Regions from separate parts of the Cupriavidus sp. 291-E7 genome, predicted to be linked through region 1. Evidence: predicted binding sites of a transcription regulator. Region 1 holds the regulator's gene; the other holds the start of a gene.

Region 1 (8,062 bases):
CCGCGGCCGACGCCGCCGCACCCGCCAAGGAGTGATGACATGGTGATCGTTACCTCTATCGCCACCGTGCTGTCGATGCTCGTGTTCCTGGGCATCTGCTGGTGGGCGTGGTCGGCAGGCCGCCGGGCGGCCAACGAGGAATCGGCGATGCTGCCGTTCGCCTTGCCCGATGAAACCAATAATCCAAGCCGGAATTAGTAACCATGAGCGATTTCATTTCCGATTTCTGGAGCTACTACATCGCGGCCATTGCGCTCATCGGTATCGTCTGGTGTGTGTGGCTGCTGTTCTCCCAGCGCAAGATGCCAAAGGGCGTCAGTACCACTGACGATACCGGGCACGTATGGGATGATGACCTGCGCGAACTGAACAATCCGCTGCCACGCTGGTGGATGTGGATGTTCCTGCTGGCCTGCATCTTCAGCGTGGGGTACCTGATCCTGTATCCGGGGCTGGGTTCGTACGCGGGCGCACTGAAGTTCTCGACGCAGGATGAACTTGCCGCGCACCGGCAGGCTGCCGAGAAGATGCAGCACGAGATCTACGCCAAGTATCTGAAGATGGACGTCAAGCAGGTTGCCGCGGATCCTGATGCCCGTGAGATCGGCCAGCGACTGTTCCTGAACTACTGCGCGCAATGTCATGGCTCCGATGCACGGGGCAGCCGCGGTTTTCCGAACCTGACCGATAACGATTGGCTCTACGGTGGCGACCCGGACACGATCCAGCAGACGATCGCCAAGGGCCGCAACGGCATGATGCCGCCGTTTGCCGGCACCATCGACGCCAAGCAGGCCGGCGACACGGCGCAGTATGTGCGATCGCTGTCGGGACTGGCATACGACCCGATCCGTGCGTCGCGCGGAGAGAGCACGTTCAAGTCGACCTGTGCGGCTTGTCACGGCGCCAGCGGCAAGGGCAATCAGGCACTGGGTGCGCCCAATCTGTCCGACAAGGTCTGGCTGTACGGCAGTTCGGAAGGCTCGATCGTTGACGCCATCCTGAAGGGCCACAACGGCCACATGCCGGCGCATGAGGAAATCCTGACACCTGAGCGCATTCGCATGCTGACGGCTTATGTCTGGGGTCTGTCCAATTCGGCAGCACCGGCAGGGCAATGACAAACCGCTCCCCGGCGCAGTGCGGCGTGCCGCCTGTGCCGGGGGCATGAGGGCTGAACAATGAACGCGCCCCTGGAATCTCCCCCCACAACCCGCGACTCCAATGAGGCCGCGGCCTGGCGGCCTGCGCCGCCGCCCAAGACGGCGGCTGAGGCAACCGAAGAAGCGCTGTACGAAGTCCGGCGCAAGATCTATCCGCGCTCGATCACGGGTGCATTCTCCAGCTGGCGCGTCTGGCTGGTCATCCTCACGCAACTCGTCTACTACGGCACGCCCTGGCTGCAATGGAACGACCGGCAGGCCGTGCTGTTCGATCTCGGTGCCCGGAAGTTCTACATCTTTGGGCTGGTGCTCTGGCCGCAGGATGTGATCTACCTGGCCGTGCTGCTGGTCATCTCGGCGCTTTCGCTATTCCTCTTCACGGCCATTGCGGGTCGGCTGTTCTGCGGCTATGCGTGCCCGCAGACGGTCTATACCGAGATCTTCATGTGGATCGAGCGGCGGGTGGAAGGCGACCGCATCGCACGCATCCGCCTGGATGGCGATCCGTGGAGTCTGCGCAAGCTTCGACTCAAGGCCACCAAGCACACGCTGTGGATTCTGATTGCACTGTGGACGGGCTTCACGTTCATTGGCTACTTCGCGCCGATACGCGAACTCGGTGGCGAGGTTCTGCACTGGACGCTGGGTCCTTGGCAAGCCTTCTGGATGCTGTTCTACGCATTCGCAACATGGGGCAACGCCGGGTTCATGCGCGAGCAGGTTTGCAAGTACATGTGCCCGTACGCGCGCTTCCAAAGCGTGATGGTGGATCGCGATACCTACGTCGTGACCTACGACGTGGGGCGTGGCGAGCCGCGCGGCAGCCGCTCGCGCAAGACCGATCACCAGGCAGCCGGCTTGGGCGATTGCGTGAACTGCAGCATTTGCGTGCAGGTATGCCCGACCGGCATCGATATCCGCGATGGGTTGCAGTATGAGTGCATTGGCTGCGGTGCGTGTATCGACGCCTGTAATCAAGTGATGGACAAGATGGAGTATCCACGTGGACTGATCCGGTACACGTCGGAGAACGCCATGCGCAAGAAGCTGTCGGTCACCGATGCCCGCAAGCGTCTGCTGCGCCCGCGCACCATCGTCTACACCATGATCTGGCTGGCGCTGTGCGCGGGATTCGTTGTGTCGCTGGCCATGCGTACACCGCTGAAGGTCGACATCATTCGTGACCGCGGCGCGCTCGGGCGCGAAGTGGAAGGACGCTGGATCGAGAACGTGTATCGGCTCCAACTGATCAACGCGACTGAGGCGCCGATGAAGATCCGTGTGCAGGCGCAGAGCGACGATCTGAAGGGGCTGACGGTCGAATACGACCATGCCGCCGAAGCGCTGTCGCCTACGTCGAACCGGTTGCTGCCGATCCGGATTCGCGTGCCGATCGATGATGCCGCGCAAGGGACGCACAAGATCGAGGTGACGGTCACTGCCGAGACCGAAGCCGCGCGCGAGGTGAATATCCGGCAAAGCACGAGTTTCATCGTCCCTCGCAATCTGTGATGCTGTCACAGATTGCGAAGAGGGACGGATGCCAATAGGAGAGCGCAATGACCCCACACCCCGCAAAACCCTGGTACAGGGAACCCTGGCCCTGGATCCTGATGAGCGGCCCGCTGTTGGCGATGGTTGGTTGCGGCATTACGATCTGGCTGGCCAACAGCCACGCCGACAAACCGGTTGCAGATGCCGCTCGTCACGGCCTGGTAGTCGAAAAAGTCGGCGCGAGTCGGAGTGAGCCGTCAGCGAGGCGCCCATGAGACTACGCTGGCTGATGTGGGTGTTATGGCCGGCGTTTCTGATGGGCGGTGCGGCCACAGCGGTGGTGTTCTCGGTAGTGGACCCCGGAGATCTCAATTTCTTCGGGCATCCGGTTGAAGCATCGCGGCAAGCGATCTACACCGTGGGTTTCCTGGTGGCGTGGCTGTTCTGTGCGCTATCGAGCGGACTCACGTTGTACACGATGCCGGTGAAGCTCAGCGATACCGATGAACTCGAATAGCAACATTAAACAGAAAGGCCGCACCGGATACGTCCCGGTGCGGCCTTTGTCACGGTGCTCGGTATGAGATGTAGCGCGTGTCAGCAGGAGCGGCTATACACCTGCTTGATGCCTGCCATGTCGACCAGTTTCACATGTCGCTGACGAATCTGGATCAGGCCCGCTTCAGCGAAGCGCGAGAACAGACGGCTGACGGTCTCGAGCTTCAGGCCAAGGTAACTACCGATTTCCTCGCGGCTCATGCGCAGCACGAACTCGGTGGAGGAGTAACCGCGTGCCGAAAGTCGTTCGGACATGTTCACGAGAAAAGCAGCAAGCCGCTCTTCCGCGCGCATCGAGCCAAGCGTGATCAGCATGACCTGGTCTTGCGAGATCTCCTTGCTCATCAGCCGCAGGAACTGGCCCTGCAGAGAAGGCAGGCTGCCCGACAGCGATTGCAGGTCGTCGTAACGCACGACGCAGACTTCGGTGTCTTCCAGCGCGGTGGCGTCGGATGCGTGTTGCATCTCGCCCAGGCCGTCGAGACCGATGACTTCGCCGGGCAAGTGGAAACCGGTGATCTGGGTGCGCCCGTCTTCCATCGTGACGTGCGTCTTCAGTGTGCCAAAGCGAATGGCATAGACCGCGCTGAGCGGTTCGCCCATGCGGTAAAGCGTTTCGCCCTTATGGACACGCACACGTTCCTGAACGAGCGTGTCCATTTTCGCCAGGTCTTGTTGCGACATGCCGACGGGCAGGCAAAGCTGGCCCATTGCACACGTGGAACAACGGGGCGACATCTCGGTGACGGGAATGGAAGTCAACAATTGAAGTGCTCGTTATGAATGCGCTTGCAGCGAGGGCGCGATGCAGGCATTTTACAGTGTCGAGTGACGCAGAAGCGAGGAACAGTTGCCATTTGGTGTGCTTTTAAGCGTTTTTCTTATGGCTTTGCTCGGTGGTATGCATTGCGCTGCCATGTGTGGAGGAATTGCTATTGCTGCGGAGCAAAAACAGCCCCGCACTGTGGCTGTTTTCATACATCGCTCGCCGCGACACTGGTGGGCCGAGCTGTGCGTCATGCATGTTGGCCGCATCACTACGTACATGCTGCTTGGCGCGGCGATGGGAGCGGTGGGCGCGACCGTATGGCGCCAGGAGTATCTGCCGTTGCAGCGATGGCTCTACGCGTTGGGCAGTGTGATGCTGATTGTCACGGGCGCGTGGTTGTTGCGCGGACGCGTGATGCGAGCCGACTGGATCGAACGGCTGGCGTCTCTGGCAGCCGTGCACGTGGTGCAACATGTTCGATCGATGAGTGCTCGCTTGCCGGCGAGCTTGCGGCCGCGTCAACGGGCCATGCCGATGGCGCGCCGCTATGGCATGGGGCTGGCCTGGGGTCTGGTACCGTGCGGGATGGTCTACAGCGCACTCGCTCTGGCGTTGCTGGCCGGCAATGCCACGTCAGGTGCGCTCGTGATGGGTGCCTTCGGACTCGGCACATTACCGAACCTGCTGGTGATCTCGGGCTTGTCCGGATACCTGCGCCAGCTTTCCCGCAAACCGGCCATACGGATGGGCGCAGCCATCGTGGTGATCGGGTTCGGCATGCTGGGCGTGGCCCGTTCGATCTGGCTCCCTGATACGTTGGCGCAACACGGCTTTTGCGTGGTGTTCTGAATCGGCCACAGTGCCGGGTTGCGGGCGGGGCCGGGAATGCCATACAATCCCGAGAACCACGGTATCGCGCCGCACCATGCTTTTTGCGTCGCCGGGCCGCTTCCCTGATCTGGGACGCGTGCCCAGGTTTCCGGTCACTCCGGTGCGCCGGCAACGTCTCTACAGTTCATCCGGTTCAAAAGATCTGGTTAAAAGACCGGCGGCGGTTGGGAAGGTGGCGCCGGCCAGGGCGATGTTGCCCCGAGCCGATACCGTTTTGTTTCTTGCCGTCTTGGCCATCCGGTGGCCCAGGCGAATGTCCGCCCCGAAGGGAGAAGGCGCGACGCAAGAGGTCCGTCGATTGGTGAAACTGGCCAGCCCCGGACGATCTCCTGCCGGACCGACCCGGCAATTCGATGCAAAGAACGAGGTGCACGGCTGCGCTGCGATAGGCATGCGAGTTGGCTGCGCGATGAGATGGCGGGCTTCGGCCTCGCTGTATCTGCAATCTCCAGTGCTCCGGGATTCGTCCGGGAGCAGGTGCAAAGACAGGCTGCACGCAATCACATGAATACCCAAGAGGCGAAGATCGTCCTCGAGACCGCGCTGATCTGTGCGCAGGAGCCGTTGCGCGTTGGCGATCTGCGACGGCTGTTTGCCGACGACGTCGGTGCCGACACCATCCGTGTGCTGCTCGATGAGCTGCGCAAGGACTGGCAGCAGCGCGGGGTCGAGCTCGTGGCATTGGCCAGTGGCTGGCGTTTCCAGAGCCGCCCGGAGATGCGCGAATTCCTGGACCGGTTGAATCCCGAGAAGCCGCCGAAGTACTCGCGCGCCGTCATGGAAACGCTGGCGATCATCGCGTATCGGCAGCCGGTCACGCGTGGCGACATCGAGGAAATCCGTGGCGTGACGGTCAGTACGGACGTGGTGAAAAAGCTCGAGGATCGAAGCTGGATCGAGGTCATTGGCCATCGCGACGTGCCGGGCCGCCCGGCGCTGTATGCGACGACCAAGGCGTTCCTGGACGATCTGGGTTTGCGGTCTCTCGACGAACTGCCGCCGCTCGAAGACGCCCAGGCACAAGCCCAGGCTGCGTTGCTGGACCAGCAGGCCATCGATTTCGAGGAAATTGCCACGGCCAATCCGCCGGCGGGCGATGAAGAGGCGTTCGCCGTATCCGGTGCCGAAGCCATTGCCGCTACTGGAACTGCCCAGCCAGGCGCCGAACCCACCGCGACGGCAGACACGGATGACGCGGCGTCGGTAGCCGGCTCCGCAGAAGAGGTCGATACGATCAACGTCGTCGCCGGCGAAGCCGAGGCTCCTGAGCCAGGCGAGCATGCCGCGAGCGCTGGCCAGATGGTTTCGGAAGATCCGGAATCGCCTGAGGCCGACGACGATAACAGCGATACCAGCGTCGCCCGTAAGCCCGATGAAGACGGGCAGGACGATGCGCCGGTGGCACATGCCAACGGCTACCACGTGGACACCGAGGCTCCGGAAACGGAAGCCGCCGAGCGTACGGACCGGACTGGCGATGTGCCATTCCCGACCGAAGACGACGACGAACGCGTGTCCAACTGAACAACATGCAACATCGATAGTGAATACTTTGTCTGATTCCGCTGAGCAAGACGTCCGCCAGCCGGACGTGCCGGGCGACACCGGCGCAGCCCCTGATTCGGGTAACGACGCCGACGGCGCACCGCGCCGCAAGGGGCTTCGTCGCGGTTTGCGCAATCTGGTGGCTTCACGCCGCCAGGCAGCGCAGGATCGGGATGTAGGCCGTGCCGAGACCGATGCGCCGGTGGCCGCCGAGTCCGGTGAGGGGGCGCAGCCCCCGGCACCGCGAGGCCGTGGCCGCCGCAAGCCCGCCGCAGCTGTGGCCGAGGCCGGTGCCCCGGTCGTGGCGCAGGGCGAGGCTGGTGAAAGCCAGTCAGCGCAGCAACCTGGTCAAGGCCAGCGCAAGCGCCGCCAGCAGCCCCAACGCAAGGCCGCACTGGTCGATGGCGACAGCAAGCCAGCCGCCGAACAGCCCGGCAAGCGCAATCGCAACGGCCAGCAGCGCAAAAACCAGGCGGGCGCCGGTAAGCAGGGTGGTGCTGCGCGCGGCGAGCAACGCCAGGGTGACAGGCCAGGCAAGCAGGGCGGCAAGGCCGCCGCGGCCAAGCCGGCTGCGGGTGCCGAAGATCTGTTTCGCTTTGTGATTTCCGAGCAGTTCGATCAGGAAGAAACGATCGTGCCGCGCACCAAGGCCAAGCCGGTGCGCGAGCTGACGTCCGATGACGATGCGCCGAAGCTGCACAAGGTGCTGGCCGAAGGCGGCCTGGGCTCGCGGCGCGAGATGGAAGAGCTGATTCTGCAGGGGCGTGTGTCCGTCAACGGGCTGCCCGCGCATATCGGTCAGCGGATCCTGCCGGCCGATCAGGTTCGCGTGAACGGCAAGCTGATTCATCGCAAGGTCTCGACCAAGCCGCCGCGTGTGCTGCTGTATCACAAGCCATCCGGTGAAATCGTCAGCCAGTCGGATCCGGAAGGCCGTCCGACCGTGTTCGACAGCCTGCCGCGCATCAAGAACGGCAAGTGGGTGGCCGTGGGTCGCCTCGACTTCAACACCGAAGGTCTGCTGATTTTCACGACGTCTGGCGACATCGCCAACCGCTTCATGCATCCGCGCTATGGCGTGGAGCGTGAGTACGCGGTGCGCACGCTGGGCGAACTGGCGGAAGCCGATCGTCAGGCGCTGCTTCACGGCATTCAGCTCGACGATGGCGAGGCCAACTTCCTGCGCATCGCCGATGGCGGTGGCGAGGGAGTGAACCAGTGGTATCACGTGGCACTGACCGAGGGCCGGAACCGCGAAGTGCGCCGCATGTTCGAGGCCGTGGGCCTGACCGTGTCGCGCCTGATCCGTACCCGATATGGTCAGTTCCTGCTGCCGCGCGGCCTCAAGCGAGGCCGCTGGCAGGAGCTGGAAGCCACCGACGTGCGTAACCTGATGGCGAATATCGGCCTGAAGGCGCCGGCCAAGGCCGAGCAGGGTGGCAGCAAGGGCGCCACCAAGGTGGGTGGCCGCAAGGCACGCACCGAGGCCGCAATTGCGGGCATGCCGATGCACACGGGCATGGACGGTCTGCCGCGCTTTGAAAAGGCCGGCGGGAATCGCGGCGGCGGCAACGCCGGCCGTGGCCAACCCGATCCGATGCAGACCTCGATGGGTTACATCCCGTCCGGTCCCGCACCGCTG
Region 2 (8,062 bases), on a different contig from region 1:
AAGCAACTTATTGCCGTTGTGATCGCCGCCTTTCTGGTGCCGATCATCGTCATCATCCTGCTTGTCAATTTTGTCGGACACGGCACCCTCGAAGGCGCCGGCTCCACGCAAAGCGCGGAAGCGGTGAACAGCCGCATCGCGCCGGTGGCTTCACTCGAGATCAAGGACCCGAACGCGCCTCGCGTCTTCAAGACGGGCGAACAGGTCTACAAGGAAGTGTGCGCGGCCTGCCACGCCACGGGCGCCGCTGGCGCGCCGAAGTACGGCGTGGCCGGCGACTGGTCGGCCCGTATCGGCCAGGGCTTCGATGGCCTGCTCAAGGCGGTGCTGAACGGCAAGGGTGCGATGCCCGCCCGTGCCGGCACCTCGCCTGACGACCTGAGCGATTACGAACTGTCGCGTGCCGTGGTCTACATGGCCGACGCCGGTGGCGCCAAGTTCCCTGAGCCGGCCGCACCGGCACAAGGCGCTACCGCGCAGGCTGCCGCCCCGGCACCCGAGGCGCCGGCAGCTGCGGCGGCACCGGCCGCAGCAGCCCCCGCCGCAGCGGCTCCCGCTCCGGCAGCCGCCACAACCGCTGCCGCGCCGGCCGCGGCTTCGGCTGAAACGGGCAAGAAAGTCTACGAACAGGTTTGCGCCGCTTGTCACGCTGCTGGCGTGGCGGGTGCGCCGAAGTTCGGCGACAAGGCTGCCTGGGCACCGCGTCTCAAGGAAGGCATGGACGCCGTGCACAACTTCGCTCTCAAGGGCAAGGGCGTGATGCCACCCAAGGGCGGCTACGCGGGTCCGGATGCGGACGTGATTGCAGCGTCGGACTACATGGCGAACGCGGCGAAGTAATTCCCGCAGACGCTCAGCAAAAAGCCCGCGATGATTCGCGGGCTTTTTTGTTTCTTGCTTTTGCTTCTTGCCGATGTTTCTTACAGATCGTCCGCGGCTTCAGACCACGCGCGAGTAGCGCACCAGTGGAATCACCTTTGCGTCATTCGATGCTGGAGCGGGCTGCGGCCGGCTGGCATCTTCGCGCAGGTAACGGTCGAACACCATTGCCACGCGCCGTACCAGCAGGCGGCCAAGCGTCGTGATCTCGATCCGCTCCGGCGTACGGTGCACCAGGTGATCCGCCGCCAGCTTGTCCAGGTCGGCAAGTTCGGCGGCAAAAGTCGTGGCGAAGTCGATGCCGTATTCCGCTTCGACGGCAGCGATGTCGAGTGTGCCGTTGCACATCAAGGCGCCGATGATGGCTTTGCGCAGATGATCGTCGGCGGACATCTCGAGTCCGCGCACGATCGGCAGACGGCTGGCGTCGATGGCGCTGTAGTACGCATCCGTGGTGCGGGCGTTCTGCACATAGTGGCCAGCAACCGCGCCAATCGCCGATACCCCGAGACCGATCTGGTCATAACCCGCATGCGTGGCATAGCCCTGGAAATTGCGCTGTAGCCGGCCTTCGCGCTGAGCGATGGCCAGGTCATCGTCGGGCAAGGCAAAGTGATCCATGCCGATGTAGACGTAGCCAGCGGCGGTCAGCCGTTCGATCGTCGACACCAGGATGTCGAGCTTCTCCGCCGCCGGCGGCAGTGTTGCGGCATCGATACGGCGTTGCGGCTTGAACACATGCGGCAGATGCGCGTAGCTGTAGACCGACAACCGATCCGGACGAAGCTCCAGCACGCGCTCGATCGTCGCGCCAAATCGCGCCGTGGTCTGGTGCGGCAGTCCGTAGATCAGATCCACGCTGACCGACTGAAAACCCAGGCGCCGCGCAGCCAGCACGACATTGCGCGTCTCTTCATACGATTGCACGCGATGGACGGCCTGCTGAACCTCCGGGTCGAAATCCTGCACACCGAGGCTGATCCGGTTGAAGCCGAGTTCGGCCAGCAGGTCCATGCGCTCGTCCGTCACGCGGCGCGGATCAATTTCAATCGAGTGCTCGCCTTCGGGCAGCAATACGAAATGCTCGTGCAGCGCCGCCATGACGCGACGCATTTCATCGGGATCGAGGAAGGTTGGCGTGCCGCCACCCCAATGCGACTGCATCACGGCGCGACGCTCGCCAAGCCGTGCCGCCACCATCGCCATCTCACGCGAGAGGTAATCCACATACTGCGCGCTACGGCTGTGGTCCTTGGTGATGATCTTGTTGCAGCCGCAGTAGTAGCAGATGTTCTCGCAGAACGGGATGTGCAGATAAAGCGATAGCGGCGCTGGTGTGTCGGCGCGACAGGCCTGCAACGCGCGCAGATAGCCAGCATCGCCCACTTCGTTGTGAAAGCGGTCGGCGGTGGGATAAGAGGTATAGCGCGGGCCGTTGCCATCGATACGGCCGGCCAGGCTGCGGAAATCGGCAAGTGCGCGGCGGTCGAACGCGGTGCCGGCGACGTCGGAATTGGGGGCGAACATGCGGGGACTCGATTTGTTGGCGTGGGTGACGACCGATGCTATGCCTCGCGCGGTAGTGAAACTTTGACGCCAATCAAAATCACGGCAACCGTACGCCTGCCAGCCCCGCGAAGGCGGGGGCTGCAAGTCTGGTGAAAGTCACGGAAGCGTCATGAAGGGCCGATAGTCTCGGCCCCGGCTCCACGTCGTCCCGCCCGTTTCCGCTGCCTGCAGCGCTTTCTGCGTTCCACCCGACTACCTTCACTGCCATGCGCCCAGCCTTGCCGCAGTCGATCCCCACTTGTGCGCCCGCGTTCGCGGGCCGCCGTCGCGCCCTGCGGATGCTCGGCGCACTCTCTTCCGCCGCCATGTTGCCCGCCTTTGCACAGCCGGCTGGCCAGGTGCTTCGCCGGCAGCTCGTCGTCGGCCACCTGGTTGACCGGGTTGGCCCGCAGGCCGATCAGGCACGCGACTATCTGGCAGGCGCCAAAGTGATGTTCGATGCCTTCAATGCATCGCCGGCCAGCAATGGTGGCCTGCGCGTCGTGCACGTTGTGCGCGATGCCGACGCATCGAACCCGCGCGCCGCCGCCGCGCAGGCCACGGCGCTGGCTGACAACGAGCGTGCCGAAGTGTTGTTCGGGCCGGGCGACAGCCTGCTGCCCACGCTGGCCAATTCGCCCGAGCTGACCCGGCGCGGCGTGCAGATCGTGGCGCCGCTGTCGGGGCTGGCGTTGGCTGCGGACAACGTGTGGTTCACCCGCGCCGACTACCAGGCCGAACTCGATGCCGCGGTTCACCAGTTGCGCAGCTACGGGCTGGGCGGCATTGCGCTGGCGGTATCGCCGGACTTTGCGGCAGGCACGCTCGGCGTCGGCACGCCCTGGCTGGCGCGGCTTGAAAAGGACATGTCGACGCGCGCCGTGGTGCTGACCGGCAACCTGGAGGAAGGCGCGCGGCGTATCGCATCGTCCCGTCCTGGCGCCGTGATCGTGGCGGGCGATACGCTGGCCTACGGCAGTCTTGGCCGCGCGCTGGCGGCGCAAAACTGGTACGGCTTTCTGGTGGGACTATCGGCGGTGAGTCCGTCGGCCGCGCGCGAAATTCTCGGCACCAACTATGCGGGCGGCATGGTCGTCACGCAAATTGCGCCGGGACCGCAGGAATCGACACTACGTGTGGTGAAGGAACACGTCGCACGCATGAAGCAGTATCTCGACGAGCCACCCTCGCCCGCCACGCTAGCGGGCTACATCGGCGCGGCGTGGCTGGTGCGCTCGGCCGTGGGAATGAAGACATCGGGTACGGCCGAATTACGCCGCGCGCTTCAGGCACGTATCGACGTAGGCGATTTCACGCTGGACTTCACGCGCGGGCTGCGGGGGTCCCAGTACGTGCAACTGGCGGCGATCGGCAAGAGCGGCCTGCCGCAGCGAGCATGACAGCGCGCCGCGCCGCCTATCTCAGGCGCGCGGCAGCGTGATGCTTACGCGCAGGCCACCCTCGAGGCGATTGGACAGCTTCAGCTCGCCGCCGTGGCGCGCCACGATGTCGGCGGCAATCGACAAGCCCATACCCACGCCGCCGGTGGCGCGGCTGCGCGACGATTCCACGCGATAGAACGGCTCCAGCACGCGCTGCAGCTCCGCGGGCGGAATGCCGGGACCGCTATCGCAGACGTCGATCGACACGCGCTCGGGGCTATCGGTCAGGATGATGTGCGCGGCGCCGCCATAGCGGTGCGCGTTCTCCACAAGGTTCACCACCGCGCGCCGGAGTTCGGTCGGATAGGCCAGCAGCGGCGCGGCATCGCCGGACAGCCGCACGTCCTGCCCGATTTCCTGCGCATCGTCGACAACGGCCTGCAGCAAGGCCAGCACGTCCACGCGCTGGCGCGGGCCCGTGGCATCGTCACGCTCGCGCAGGTAGTACAGCGTGGCATCGATCAGGCCGTTCATCTCGGCCAGATCCTGGCGCAGCCGATAGCGCACGTCGTTGTCTTCGACGCGTTCGATGCGCAGGCTCATGCGTGTCAGCGGCGTGCGCAGGTCATGCGAAACCGCGGCCAGAAAACGCGACTGCTGCGCGAGCTGCGTGCGGATGCGCTGCTGCATCAGGTTCAGCGCGTGCGTGGCATCGCGGGCTTCCGCCGGACCGGTGTCTTCATCGAGCGGCGGCGCGTGCACGTCCTGCGCCAGGCGGTTGGCTCCGCTGGCCAGTTGCTGCACTGGCCGCGCCAGCAGGCGGGCGCCCACCCAGGACGCGATCAGGATGGCCGCCAGCTGGAACAGCAACCCCAGATGCGGTGGCCAGATGCCACGGATATGGAATCCCTTTGGCGGCCCCGGCGGCCAATCGCCAGGACGGCGTTCGCGGAACGCTTCGGGACGCAGCGGCGGGCCATCGAAGTCGAACGGTTCATTGCCGCGCATGCCAGGCGGCGGGCCCGGTGGATGGTCGGGCATGAACACGCCTTCGAGCGGGTTGGGCGGCGGGCCGGGCAGCAGCCGGCCGGCGGCTTCGGCTTCGGAGGCGGCCCGGCGCATGCGCTCCATGTAGCGCTCCGATCCCGGGCGTGGAAACACGCTCTCGATCACGGTCACGCCCAGCACGTGCACGGCCAGCATGATGGCGGTCATCACGAAGAACAACCGCATGAACATCGAATTGAACCGGCGGCGCCGGGCCGGTTCGCCGGCGCGCGGGTCCGGACGCACAACCGATGCGCCGTCAGCCGACGGCGGCGTCGCAGCAGCCATGCCGTCAGTGCTCCACGTTGCCGGTGAAGACGTAGCCTTCGCCGCGCACGGTGCGGATCAGCGACGAGTCGCGCGGATCGTCACGCAGCTTCTGGCGCAGGCGCGATACCAGCAGATCGATACTGCGGTCGAACACATCAAGGTCGCGGCCGCGCGCATTGTTGATCAGCATTTCGCGGTCGAGCACCCGGTTCGGGTTCTCGATAAAGGTCAGCAGCAGGCGGAATTCCGCATTGGACAGCGGCACTACGGTCTCTTCGGCATCGACGAGCTGGCGCAGCGTCGCATTCAGGCGCCAGCATCCGAAACGCATCTCGTGACCGCCAGCGGCGGGCGTCGTCCGGCGCACCTCGCCACGGCTGCGGCGCAGCACGGTGTGGATGCGAGCCACCAGCTCGCGCATTTCAAACGGCTTGGTCACGTAGTCGTCCGCGCCCACCTCCAGACCCACCACGCGGTCGGCCAGCTCGGCGCGCGCGGTCAGCATGATCACTGGCAGGTCGCTGCGCTCGCGGATTTCCCGGCACAGCGTCAGGCCGTTCTCGCCCGGCAGCGAGAGATCCAGGATCACAAGGTCGTACTCCTGCGTACCCAGCGCTGCGCGCATTGCCGTGCCACCCTCGGCACCTTCCGCCTCCATACCGAAAGTGGCCAGGTATTCGGCAAGCATGGTGCGGATCTGGGGATCGTCGTCGACGATCAGCAGGCGGATGGGCAGGTTTTGCGACAGGTCCATGTGGTGTGGAAATAAGAAAGACGCGGAAATTCCGAGCGGCCAATGTACCAGCCAGGAGATTACAGGCGATGCCGGCTTTGTATCAAAGTTGATACGTGCGGAAAGGGCCACATGTGGCCTGCCCCGTGCCACGAAGGTGGTGGCGCTGGCGCTGTGTGCCGGCCGGAGAAAAATACGCTCCCGGTGCTGCCGCATCCGGGAGCGTTCAACAGGGAAGAAGCCGGGCTCGCATGCGCCCAGCCGCACCGCAACCGAAGGGCGGGCACGGTGCGTCGCAGGAACGCCGAGACGTTCTCACGCGGTGGCAATCGTAGTAAGGCTGTACTCCGGCGTCTTGTCGGCCTTGTATCAACGTCAGCTTGCGGCAGGCTTGTTGAGCAGCGCCTTCAGGCCGGCGAGCCGATCCTTCGGACTCATGGCAGGCATCGCGTCCTGCGGTGCGGGGCCATCCTCCAGTTTCATCTCGGCGATGAAGCGGGACGGCTCGACCGAATAGGTTTCGCGCGCGCGCTTGCGCTTCTTGCACCAGCTGATCTGCAGGCTGCGTTGCGCGCGCGTGATGCCCACATACATCAGGCGGCGCTCTTCCTCGATCTTGTCGTCGCCAAGGTCTTCGTCCTCGCGGGTGTGGGGCAGGATGCCCTCTTCCACGCCCACCAGGAACACGTGCGGATATTCGAGGCCTTTCGATGCATGCAGCGTCGACAGTCTTACCGCGTCAGGATCTTCCTCGCGGCCTTCGAGCATGCTCATCAGCGCCACGGTCTGCGTCAGTTCCAGCAGGTTCTTGCCTTCGTCGCCAAAACCATCGGCGTTGTCGAAGCCGGTAGCCTCGCCCTCGCCATCCGCTTCGGGTCGCGTGCCCTTGCGCTTGAGCCAGTCCAGGAATTCCAGCGTGTTGGTCCAGCGCGACTGCGCCTGGCGTTCGTCGAACGTGTCGTACAGGTAGGCCTCGTAGTGGATGCCTTCCATCAGATCGTCCAGCACGACGGTCGCTGGGTCCTTGGCGGCACGGTCGGCCAGCCGCACCATCGATTCGCAGAACACACGCAGCGGTTCCAGCTGGCGCGGCTGCAGCTTGGCCTCGATACCGCCCATCATCGCCGCCTCGAACAGCGAAACCTTGGCCTGGCCCGCGAACGTGCCCAGCACTTCGAGCGTGGTATTGCCCACGCCACGGCGCGGCGTGGTAATGGCGCGGATGAATGCGGGATCGTCGTCGGGGTTAGCGATCAGGCGCAGGTAGGCGCAGATGTCCTTGATCTCGGCCTTGTCGAAGAAGCTCTGGCCACCGGACAGCACATAGGGAATCCGCTCGCGCCGCAGGATCTGCTCGAACAGCCGCGCCTGGTGATTGCCGCGATAGAGAATCGCATAGTCTCGAAACTGCGCCCGACGCTCGAACTTGTGCGCGGATAGCCGGAACACCACCGACTCCGCCTCGTGCTCTTCGTCGTTCATCGGATGCACCGCGATCGGATCGCCCATACCATGCTCGGACCACAGCTTCTTGTCGAACAACTTGGGGTTGTTCGCAATCACCGCGTTGGCCGCTTCGAGAATGCGCACGGTCGAGCGATAGTTCTGTTCGAGCTTGACGACCTTGAGGTCCGGGAAATCGGTCTGCAGCAGGCGCAGGTTATCCAGCGTGGCGCCGCGCCAGCCGTAGATGGCCTGGTCGTCGTCGCCCACGGCCGTAAAGGCCGGTGCGCGCAGGTGCGACCCGCCGGCCAGCAGCTTCAGCAACTGGTACTGGCACGCGTTGGTGTCCTGGTATTCGTCCACCAGGAAATAGCGCAGGCGGTTCTGCCATTTCAGCCGCACGGCTTCATCGCGTGCGAACAGCTCGGCGGGCAGCCGGATCAGATCGTCGAAATCCACCGCCTGATACGCGTGCAGCGTGGCCACGTAGTTGCGATAGACCATCGCCGCCTGATGCTCGTCGGCATTGGCGGCCTGCGCCAGCGCGGTCTCCGGATCGACCATGCCGTTCTTCCACAGCGAGATCGTGCCTTGCACGCTGCGGATCAGCTTCTTGTCGGTGGTGGCGAGCTGCTCCTGCACGAGCCCGAAACAGTCGTCCGAATCCATGATCGAGAACTGCGGCTTCAACCCGACATGCTCGGCTTCCATGCGCAAGATTTGCACGCCAAGCGAGTGAAACGTACAAACCGTCAGCTGC

What was found. Region 1 encodes FNR, which switches genes on or off when oxygen is low (the NO sensors DNR and NnrR bind a similar motif). Its sites were predicted from a motif close to TTGATNNNNATCAA; they were not measured.
Region 2: a site for FNR is predicted at 2,470-2,483, ahead of hemN (oxygen-independent coproporphyrinogen III oxidase). Genes of this name have one in related genera too.

Annotation. Positions count from the first base shown of each region.
Region 1 is NZ_JBYOJV010000008.1:248,364-256,425, forward strand. Features, by position in the region: gene ccoO (cytochrome-c oxidase, cbb3-type subunit II) at 1-35, shown strand, start outside; gene AC3FLX_RS16435 (cbb3-type cytochrome oxidase subunit 3) at 40-198, shown strand; gene ccoP (cytochrome-c oxidase, cbb3-type subunit III) at 204-1,121, shown strand; gene ccoG (cytochrome c oxidase accessory protein CcoG) at 1,182-2,675, shown strand; gene AC3FLX_RS16450 (hypothetical protein) at 2,723-2,932, shown strand; gene AC3FLX_RS16455 (hypothetical protein) at 2,929-3,174, shown strand; gene fnr (fumarate/nitrate reduction transcriptional regulator Fnr) at 3,255-3,980, opposite strand; gene AC3FLX_RS16465 (sulfite exporter TauE/SafE family protein) at 4,066-4,833, shown strand; gene scpB (SMC-Scp complex subunit ScpB) at 5,380-6,399, shown strand; gene rluB (23S rRNA pseudouridine(2605) synthase RluB) at 6,428-8,062, shown strand, end outside.
Region 2 is NZ_JBYOJV010000007.1:172,474-180,535, reverse strand. Features, by position in the region: gene AC3FLX_RS14510 (c-type cytochrome) at 1-840, shown strand, start outside; gene hemN (oxygen-independent coproporphyrinogen III oxidase) at 940-2,406, opposite strand; gene AC3FLX_RS14500 (ABC transporter substrate-binding protein) at 2,655-3,827, shown strand; gene AC3FLX_RS14495 (ATP-binding protein) at 3,849-5,144, opposite strand; gene AC3FLX_RS14490 (response regulator) at 5,149-5,880, opposite strand; gene AC3FLX_RS14485 (UvrD-helicase domain-containing protein) at 6,235-8,062, opposite strand, start outside.